DNA from 2 places in the Ethanoligenens harbinense YUAN-3 genome. Region 1 is predicted to be linked to the other one. Evidence: predicted binding sites of a transcription regulator. Region 1 holds the regulator's gene; the other holds the start of a gene.

Region 1 (5,067 bases):
AACGCTGATCGGTTCCGATTCCCACACCCCCACCGCCGGCGGCATCGGTATGCTGGCCATGGGCGCCGGCGGCCTGGACGTGGCGGTGGCCATGGGCGGCGGCGCGTATTACATTCCCATGCCCAAGATGGTAAAGGTGCGCCTGAACGGCCGCCTGCGCTCGTGGGTCTCCGCCAAGGACATCATTCTGGAGGTCTTGCGCCTGCTCACCGTGAAAGGCGGCGTGGGCAAGATCATCGAATACGGTGGCGAAGGCATTTCCGGCCTTTCGGTGCCGCAGCGCGCCACCATCTGCAACATGGGTGCGGAGCTCGGTGCTTCCACCTCCATCTTTCCGTCCGATGACGTCACACTCGCGTTTCTCAAGGCGCAAAACCGCGAGGCCGACTGGGTTGAGATCCTGCCCGACGGCGACGCGAAATATGACGAGACCATCGAGATCAACCTCTGCGAGCTCGAGCCGCTGGCCGCCAAACCGCATATGCCGGACAATGTGGATACCGTCAAAAACATCGGGCCGATCAAGGTCGACCAGGTCTGCATCGGTTCCTGCACCAACTCTTCCTTGTTGGATTTGATGCGGGTAGCTACCATCCTGCGTGGCAATAAGGTCCATCCCAATGTGAGCCTGTCCATCGCACCCGGTTCCAAGCAGGTGTTCACTATGATCGCCCGCAACGGCGCGCTTGCCGACCTCATCGCGGCCGGCGCCCGCATTCTGGAATGCGCCTGCGGCCCCTGCATCGGCATGGGCCAGTCACCGAATTCCAGCGGCGTTTCCCTGCGTACCTTCAACCGTAATTTTGAGGGGCGCAGCGGCACTGCGGACGCGAAAGTCTATCTGGTCAGCCCGGAAACGGCCGCCGCTTCGGCCATTACCGGTGTGCTGACCGATCCGCGCGGACTTGGGAGCGAGCCCGATATTCGCCTGCCGGAGACATTCCTCATCAACGACAATATGTTTGAACTGCCCGCCGATGAAGAAACGGCGAAAAAGCTGGACGTGGTCCGCGGTCCGAACATCAAGCCGTTTCCGCTGAACGTTGCGCTGCCGGAAAGCATTGAGGCGAAGTGTCTGCTGAAAGTTGGCGACAACATCACCACCGATCATATCATGCCTGCGGGCTCCAAAATCCTCCCCTATCGTTCCAACATCCCCAAGATTTCAACCTTCTGCTTTGTGCGCTGCGATCCGGATTTCCCGGAACGTGCCCAAAAAGAAGGCAAGGGCATTATCGTCGGGGGCGCGAACTACGGGCAGGGTTCCTCGCGTGAACACGCCGCGCTGGCGCCGCTCTATCTTGGTGTCAAGGCCGTGGTCGCCAAATCATTTGCGCGCATCCATTATGCCAATTTGGTCAACAACGGCATTCTGCCGTTGATCTTCCAGAACCCTGACGACTACGACAAGATCCATTTTGAAGATGAGCTGGCGCTGCCGTATGTCCACAAAGAGGTCGAGGCGGGCGCACAGACTGTGACGCTGCTCAATAAGACCACAGGCGACGCCATCCTCACCCGCTGCGATATCTCGGATCGCCAGCGCGACATGTTGCTTGCCGGCGGCCTCATCAATTATACCAAACAGCAGAACGCCTGATAAAAAACCGGCTTTGCCGGATAGAGGATATGGAGGACAGGATTTTTATGAATGAAGCGCTCAAGCCGCAACTGGAAGCCTTTGAAAAACTGATGAAATCTCAACTGGCCCGTGTGGAGGCCATGAAAGCACAAGGGAATTTCCTTGATTACGCCGCGCTCAAGCCCATCGTTATCGGCATCTGCGGGGGCGACGGCATCGGCCCGGTTATCACGCACGAATCGGCCCGCGTGCTCAAGCATTTGTTGGCCGACGAAGTCAAAAGCGGCAAGATCGTGTTTAAGGACATCGACGGTCTCACTATCGAAAACCGTGCCAAAGCCGGGAAAGCCATTCCGGACGATGTGCTGGCTGAGCTGAAAACCTGCCATGTTATCCTCAAAGGCCCGACCACGACCCCGCGCGCGGGCGACCCATGGCCGAACATTGAAAGCGCCAACGTGGCCATGCGCAAGGAACTCGACCTGTTTGCCAACGTGCGCCCCGTCAAAGTGCCCGCGCAGGGCATCGACTGGACCTTCTTCCGGGAAAACACCGAGGGCTCCTATACACTGGGCAGCAACGGTGTCAACGTCAGCGACGATCTGGCTTTCGATTTCACCGTGACCACCACGCAGGGGACGGAGCGCATTGCCCGTCTGGCTTATGAATTTGCGCGCAAAAATAAGAAAAACCGTGTCTCCATCATCACCAAGGCCAATGTCATTAAGACTACCGACGGCAAATTTCTGCGGCTTTGTCAGGAGATCGGCAAGGACTATCCGGAGATCACGACCGATGACTGGTATATCGACATCACCACGGCAAAACTGATTGACGAAAAGCGCCGCCGCGATTTCAAGGTGTTCGTTCTACCCAATCTTTACGGTGACATCATCACCGACGAGGCCGCGGAATTCCAGGGCGGTGTCGGCACGGCCGGCAGTGCCAACATCGGCAAATGCTACGCCATGTTTGAGGCCATCCACGGTTCCGCACCACGCATGATCAGCGAGGGGCGCGGGCCGTACGCGGATCCCTGCTCCATGCTGCGCGCCACCGTCATGCTCCTTTCGCATATCGGCTACCAGAAACAGGCCGACAAACTGGAACGCGCGCTGGACATCTGCATGTTTGATGAAAAACGCCTGACCGTCACCGGCCGTGCCGACGGTGCGACCTGCGCAGCCTTTGGCGACTATGTACTGGAGACGGCGGAAAAACTTTCGTAACCTGTGGCCGTTTCCGTATTCTGCATGCGTGGCTGCTGTATCCGCCGTTTGGGCAATGCTTTGATATTTTGATTCTGCCTCAACGCTTTGGAGATCAAACAGCCGGCGCATCGCGTCGGCTGTTTGATCTCTTTTGGCACACATCCCGTATACATCAATCCAGGGTTGCCGGTTGTCCGTCATCATATTCTCCGCAGGCAGGGCTCGGATAGTCGGTGTCAGCAAAACCACGGTTTCAAAACATTCCTATCAAGAAAGTTCAGCCGACTGGACAGGACATGCACCCGGATCCAATCGACGGCTTCAATATAAAGTGAGGTGCCCGCCCGTGTTAAAACGAGAAAATGTTTCCCTTTCCGTCATCCGGCGTCTGCCGCGTTATCACCGTTTTTTGGCCGATCTGATGAGAACCGGCACTACCCGCATATCTTCCAAAGAGCTCAGCCGGCGCATGGGGCTCACGGCTTCGCAGATTCGGCAGGACCTCAACTGCTTTGGCGGGTTCGGGCAGCAGGGATACGGCTATAACGTCGAGCAGCTCCACCGGGAGATCGGCCTGATCTTGGGCCTGGATAAACAGTATCCGGCCATTCTCGTCGGGGCTGGCAATATCGGCCGGGCCATCGCGCTCAACTTTGATTTTTCCCAGATGGGCTTTGATCTGATTGGCATATTCGACATCGACCCTTCCATCATCGGGATGCAGATCGGCAGCCTGAAAGTGGAAGACGCCGCCGGTATTGATGCATTCTGCCGGGAACATCATCCACGGGTCGCGGTGCTGACCGTTCCCCGCTCCGCCGCGGAGCAAATGGCGGAACAATTGATTCATCTGGGCGTATCCGGTTTCTGGAATTTCAGCCATTATGATTTTTCAGTCAAATATCCGGGTGTACTCGTCGAAAACGTGCACCTGAGTGACAGCCTGATGACATTGTGCTACATGGTAAGGGATTTATCCGAAAAAGAAACACGGGACAATTGAACTGCTTTGATACCGTCATGACCATTCGGCTCGTTGCACGGAAACGACAAATCAAACGGGACATGACGTCATCGTTTTATAATATTTGACAAATTGCACAGCATTCACTTGCAACTTGCAAAAAAGTATCGTATAATAATATTGATAATATTTTAACAATATTGCTTAAGGGGGCAATTTGATGGCAACCGAAACAAAAGAAGTCGCCCAGGAAGCGCAGAAACCCGACGTCAAACAAATGATTGACGAACTGGTGGCAAAAGCGCAGAAAGCTCTGGACGAGTTTTCTACCTTCAACCAGGAGCAGGTTGACAAAATCGTCCATGCCATGGCACTTGCGGCGCTGGATAAGCATATGTATCTGGCTAAACTCGCCGTGGAAGAAACCGGACGCGGTATTTACGAAGACAAGATTACCAAAAACCTGTACGCAAGCGAATATATCTGGCATGACATCAAATATGCAAAGACCGTCGGCGTCATCGACGAAAACGAGATGGAAGAATATGTGGATATCGCCGAGCCTGTCGGTATCATCGCGGGCGTTACCCCGGTAACCAACCCCACCTCCACCACCATCTTTAAATCCCTCATCTCCGTCAAAACCCGCAACCCCATCATTTTCGGTTTCCATCCCGCTGCCCAGAAATGCTGCGCGGAAACGGCCCGCATTCTGAATGAGGCGGCTGTGGCTGCCGGTGCCCCCGAAAACATTGTGCAGTTCATCCCCCATCCTTCCATCGAAGCGACCAATGCGTTGATGAATCATCCCGGTGTCGCCACGATTCTGGCGACCGGCGGCCCCGGCATGGTCAAGGCTGCGTATTCCTGCGGCAAACCGGCGCTGGGTGTCGGCCCCGGCAACGTCCCCTGCTATGTCGAAAAAACAGCGAAACTCCGCCGTGCCTGCCATGATCTCATCCTTTCCAAAACGTTCGACAACGGCATGATCTGCGCTTCCGAACAGGCTGCGATTGTGGATAAAGAAATCGCGGCGGATTTTGAAAAGATCATGAAAGCAAACGGCTGCTACTTCACCAATCCGGAAGAAACGGTCAAACTCGGTAAATATGTGATCACCGAGAAAATGAGCGTGAATCCCCCGGTCGTCGGCCAGTCCGCTGTCTGGATCGCCGAGCAGGCCGGCATCAAAGTACCTGCCGACACCAAGGTCATTCTTGCCAAACTTGACAAGGTCGATTTTGATGTGCCGCTGGCTCACGAAAAACTTTCTCCGGTGCTTGGTTATTATATCGCCAACAGCACGGAGG
Region 2 (5,067 bases), 1.3 Mb from region 1:
CCCGGCATTGACCACGATCACATGATCGCCGCAGTCGAGATGCGGGACAAATTCCGGCTTGTGCTTGCCGCGCAGCAGCACGGCGGCCTCGGCGGCAAGGCGCCCCACCGGCTTGCCCGCCGCGTCAAGGATGTACCATTTGCGGGTGATATCCTTCGCTTTCGGCATAAACGTAGACATATCGCGTTCCTCCTGATAAAAACTGCCGCGCGACATCGGGCCGCGCGGCCTTTCATAATGATGCACGTTCTATTATATCCACCGCCGGGCGCAATGTCAAGAGAAAAATCCGAAGACCGTAATTTAGAACGGTTCAATCTTTTAAAATCGGCCTTTTCCTCCGTCATCCGTTCTGTGGCTCCCGCTTCATTTCAAAAAATCGTATTGACCATTCAGGGTGCATACCGCCGGTTCTGCCTGCCGAACGCCTTTTCCGCCTGCTTTTTTTCCGCGGCGGAAAGGGTGAACGCCCCGCTGTCACGCCAGGCGGGCAGCAGGACATCCACCCGTCCGCCGGACGCCGCCGCCTGCTCCAGCGCCCGCGTCTTGCTCAGCAGGTCATTCATGGAAAACGTCGTTTTGGCCATATCGAACCGATTGCCGAACGAATCCGGCGCGAGGTCCTGCGCGTTGCAGGTTTCCCGCAGCAGCGCCTGCAACACGGCGCCCTGCGCCGCCAGCCTGTCGGTCGGATCCGTATAGGCCGCATAGCCCGCGACAGCCTCCACCTTCATACCATTAAGGTGCTGAACTCCGCTGTCCGCCTGCACCTGCGCGCCATGTGGCACGCGGGCATCCACCGCCGCGGGCAGCGTGCAGTCCACGCCGCCGTTCAGATCGACCACCTGCGCAAACGATGTGCTGTCCTGCACCCAGTAATAGTCCACCGGCACCCCCAGAGTTTCCGCACAGGCGGCGGACGTTCGCGTGGGGCCGCTCCCGCCGAACAGATCCAACAACGTGCCGCCACGCACGGAGAGCGCCTCCGGCAGCGGCATCACCGTCAGGTGTTTGTCCGGCGCGTCCAGCCCGATGAGCGCAAACAAAAGCGGCGCGCCCGAATCGGGGTCTGTGAGTACAAACAAAAGATTGAACGAGTCGGAGGGTACAATTTCCAGCGAACGGGACGCCGGTTGCGCGGGCTGATACAAAACCGCATACAGTCCGGCCCCCGCCGCGAGCAACAGCGCCGCCGCCGTCAGCGCAAGCCATGGCCAAAATTGCCGGATACGAGCGGAAATCGCCTGTGCTTTCTGCATTTTCTTCAATATAATACACTCCCGGAAGAATCACATGATGGTTTTCCTTGCTTTCATTCTTGCCGGAAGTGTAAAAGCCATACATATATTATAATGAAAAAACACGGCCCAGCAAAAAACGCACCTGCCAGAAGCAGGTGCGCCGCAAGTCGCGGGATCGCTCCCGAAAGCCGTTATGGCAACGGTACGCCGCAAACATCCGAAAGCTCCACATAGACCGCGGAGAACCGGTCCTTGAGATAGCGTGCGCCATCCTGGGCCAGAAAGTCCGGCGCGTTGCCTGTTTTGCAGAGCGGAAGCGAAAACGCCACGTCGGTCCCCTCGCCCAGGCGGCTATGGATCGTCAGTGTGCCGCCGTGCTTTTCCACCACCGCTTTCACCAGCGCAAGCCCGATCCCATTGCCCGAAAACCCTTGGGCGTCCGCCATACGGAACCTGTCCTGTGCGGAAAGCACCGCCACGGTGGCCTCATCCATTCCCAGCCCGCAGTCGGACACCGTCACGATCACATTTTCCGCAGTCGCGTCCACCCGCACATGAATCCGATTTCCTTCTTTGGTGTAGCGGCAGGCATTGGAAATCAGGTTCAGAAACGCGCGGCGCAGGCGCACCGGGTCGAACGCTGCGCTGACCGGCTGCCGGGGCACCTCACAGGTCAGCGAAATGCCGATGCCGTCGGTCAGTACACCGGCCGCATCGCACAGGCCCCGGATGAACCGGGCGATGTTTCCGGTCTTCTTGTGCAGTTTGCCGTCCGCCATCCACAGCCGCCCGATATCAATAAAGTTTTCCGAAAACCGCATCAGGCGGTAACAATTCTGCATGATCAGCCGGAGATAATTCATGGTGCCGACGTCGGCGCCGATTTCGCGCGCGAGCAGGCCGAGAGTTGAAAAAATGATGGTAAGCGGCATCCTGTAACTTTTTTCGCCCATCCTCAAAAGACGTTCGGCCGTTTGACGCACGGAGGTATCCGGCGGTTCTTCCGGCCCGCCGCCCAGCACCTGGAACCCCACCGGCCTGTCCTCGTCCAGCACAGGCAAAAAAAGCAGCGAGCCGGCACCGTCCTGTATCCGTATGGAAAGCGACTTCCCGTTTTGCAGGGTCCGCACGATTGTTTCTTTCGGCAAACACGCCGGCCATCCATACCTTCCGCTCCCATCTTCCGGCAGCGGAATCTGCTGCGCAGCAGCCTGATTGCACCAGCAGATTTGCAGCGATGCATCCGTTAGCATGGCCGGAAATAAGGCATGGGCATAAAGGCTCTGCATCATATGCAAAACTGCGTCCAACTGCATTCCGCTCACACCCCTATTCGCTATTATATCATCTTCCTTCGCGGTGTAAACCATCCATGTTCCCTTTGGGAAGATTTCCGGCACAAGTTGCGTTCCCGAACGCCTGTGCGGCATTTCCGGCCACCGCACAGGCCAAACCTTGAAAAAGCGCCGCATTTAATTGATAAAAATCTAACAATCGCTTGCAGAAAAGCAGGAAATGGTATAGAATAGTTAAGGAATTTAGTTATGGAGGTTAAAGCAATGGGTATTAAAATCGGTATCAACGGTTTTGGCCGTATCGGCCGGCTCGTGTTCCGTGCTGCGTTCGAGCAGCCGGATCTGTTTGATGTAGTGGGCATCAACGACCCGTTCATCGACGCGGACTACATGGTTTACATGCTGAAGTATGACACCATGCACGGCCAGTTCAAAGGCGAGGCTTATATTGACGGCGACGGCAAATTTGTTGTCAACGGCAAAAAATGCGCGCTCTTTGACAAAAAAGATCCGACCGAAATCGGTTGGGGTGAAGTCGGCGCCGACTATGTCGTCGAATCCACCGGCGTGTTCGCCACCACTGAAAAAGCTTCCGCGCACATCAAAGCGGGCGCCAAGAAAGTGGTCATCTCCGCTCCGGCAAAAGACAAAGAGACCCCGACTTTTGTCTGCGGCGTGAACCTCGACAAATACACCAAAGACATGACCGTCGTCTCCAATGCTTCCTGCACCACCAACTGCCTGGCTCCGCTGGTCAAAGTCATCAACGACAAATTCGGCATTGAAGAAGGCCTGATGACCACCGTCCACTCCACCACCGCTACCCAGAAGACCGTTGACGGCCCGTCCAAAAAAGACTGGCGCGGCGGTCGTGCGGCAGCCGGCAACATCATCCCGTCTTCCACGGGCGCTGCCAAAGCCGTGGGTCTGGTTCTGCCGGAAGTGAAGGGCAAACTGACCGGTATGTCCTTCCGCGTGCCGACCCTGGACGTTTCCGTTGTTGACCTGACCGTCAACCTCAAAACGGAAACCACTTATGAAGCCATCTGCGAAGCCATCCGTGAAACCTCTGAGACTTCCATGAAAGGCATCCTCGGCTACACCGATGAAGATGTTGTTTCTTCCGATTTCCTGAGCGATCCCCGCACCTCCATCTTCGATGCCAAAGCCGGTATCGCACTGAACTCCAAGTTCTACAAACTGGTTTCCTGGTATGACAACGAGTGGGGCTATTCGCACAAAGTGCTCGATCTCATCGCGCACATGGCGAAAGTGGACGCTGAATAATTTCGCTTTTTCTTTATAATGAGCAGGGCCGTCCCAGTCCGGGCGGCCCTGCTTTTTTATGCGTGCGTTTGGTCAGCCGTTCACGCGGGCGACCACCATACCGTTTTCGGCATATGAGATGGCCACGGTTTTGGTCATTGTCTGCCCATCCGTAAAGGTCACCGTCACGGTCAGGGTGTCGTGTATCTGTGTCCTGTCCGGTTCCGAGCCGGACGTTTCTTTTATCAGCTTGTCAATCATTTCGGAAGATGGGTTCCAAAGCACTCCGGCTTTTGCAAGCTCTGCGGAAATCAGCAGGGATCTGCCCTTACGGTCCTGCTGCACATCGTCGGTCAGCATGCCGCTATCCGCCGCAAACAGCACCTTTTGGATATCGACTCCGACGACCCCAAAACCGCCGATTGCCAGACCTTTCGGGCCGAAGCCCGGAATCAGGAGCAGCCCTTTCACTTGATGGATCTGCACATCCACATTCGGCCTTAAAACCGTGCCGTTCTGTAGCTGGGAAGAACCGCCCCCGCCCGACGCTACCGGCTCCGCGAACGCGACCAACTCAAACGCATGCCGCACAGGCGCAACCGATGTTCCAGACGATGGCCTGTTTTCCGCCGTTTCATGAACGGAAAACCACTGCGCAGGCGCCAGCGCAAACAGCACCGTAGCCACGCACAAAGCTGCCGCGGTAGCCAGTGCTATTCGCAGCGGCCCGCGGATGCGGCGGTCGTGTTGTATCCGCACGTCCTCATCCGCATAGGGCCGCCCATCCCGCCCTGCCTCGATTTTATTCCACACATCAGGTGTGTACTGTTCCGCTTTTCTTTGGATGAACCGATGCAGCTCCCGTTTGTTCATCGGAAAGCCCCCTTTCTTTCAGCCATCGCCTCAGCTTGGCAAGCGCCCGCTGGTATTTCCAGAGCGCGGTGCCCAGCGGAATACGCAGCAATGCGGCTGTTTCGCGGTGTTTCAGGCCACCCAGCACATGCAGCAAAACGATTTGCCTTTCATCGGGCGGAAGACGCGACAAGGCTTCATCCAACTCCGTGGTTTCTTCCATACCGGCCCCACGCCGCACGGCCTTTTCCACCGGCGCCGCAGGTTCCACCCGTTTGCGCTCACGCAGGCAGGTCAGCGCCAGATTCCGCGCAATAGCAAACACATACGCTTTCGCGTTTTCGCTATGGTATCCCGCGTGTTTGAGCCGGATGAACGTATCCTGCAAAATATCCTGCGCGTCGTGGTAATTG

What was found. Region 1 encodes Rex, which represses fermentation and respiration genes when NADH is low (regulators of the CRP and FNR family bind a similar motif). Its sites were predicted from a motif close to ATTGTTAANNNNTTAACAAT; they were not measured.
Region 2: gap (type I glyceraldehyde-3-phosphate dehydrogenase) is a predicted target of Rex. The motif match lies at 2,717-2,736, and genes of this name have one in related genera.

Annotation. Positions count from the first base shown of each region.
Region 1 is NC_014828.1:1,513,374-1,518,440, reverse strand. Features, by position in the region: gene ETHHA_RS07015 (aconitate hydratase) at 1-1,600, shown strand, start outside; gene ETHHA_RS07010 (isocitrate/isopropylmalate family dehydrogenase) at 1,648-2,811, shown strand; gene ETHHA_RS07005 (redox-sensing transcriptional repressor Rex) at 3,140-3,796, shown strand; gene adhE (bifunctional acetaldehyde-CoA/alcohol dehydrogenase) at 3,978-5,067, shown strand, end outside.
Region 2 is NC_014828.1:2,786,367-2,791,433, forward strand. Features, by position in the region: gene rplM (50S ribosomal protein L13) at 1-180, opposite strand, end outside; gene ETHHA_RS13120 (LCP family glycopolymer transferase) at 393-1,259, opposite strand; gene ETHHA_RS13125 (sensor histidine kinase) at 1,433-2,389, opposite strand; gene gap (type I glyceraldehyde-3-phosphate dehydrogenase) at 2,801-3,823, shown strand; gene ETHHA_RS13135 (hypothetical protein) at 3,896-4,675, opposite strand; gene ETHHA_RS13140 (RNA polymerase sigma factor) at 4,617-5,067, opposite strand, start outside.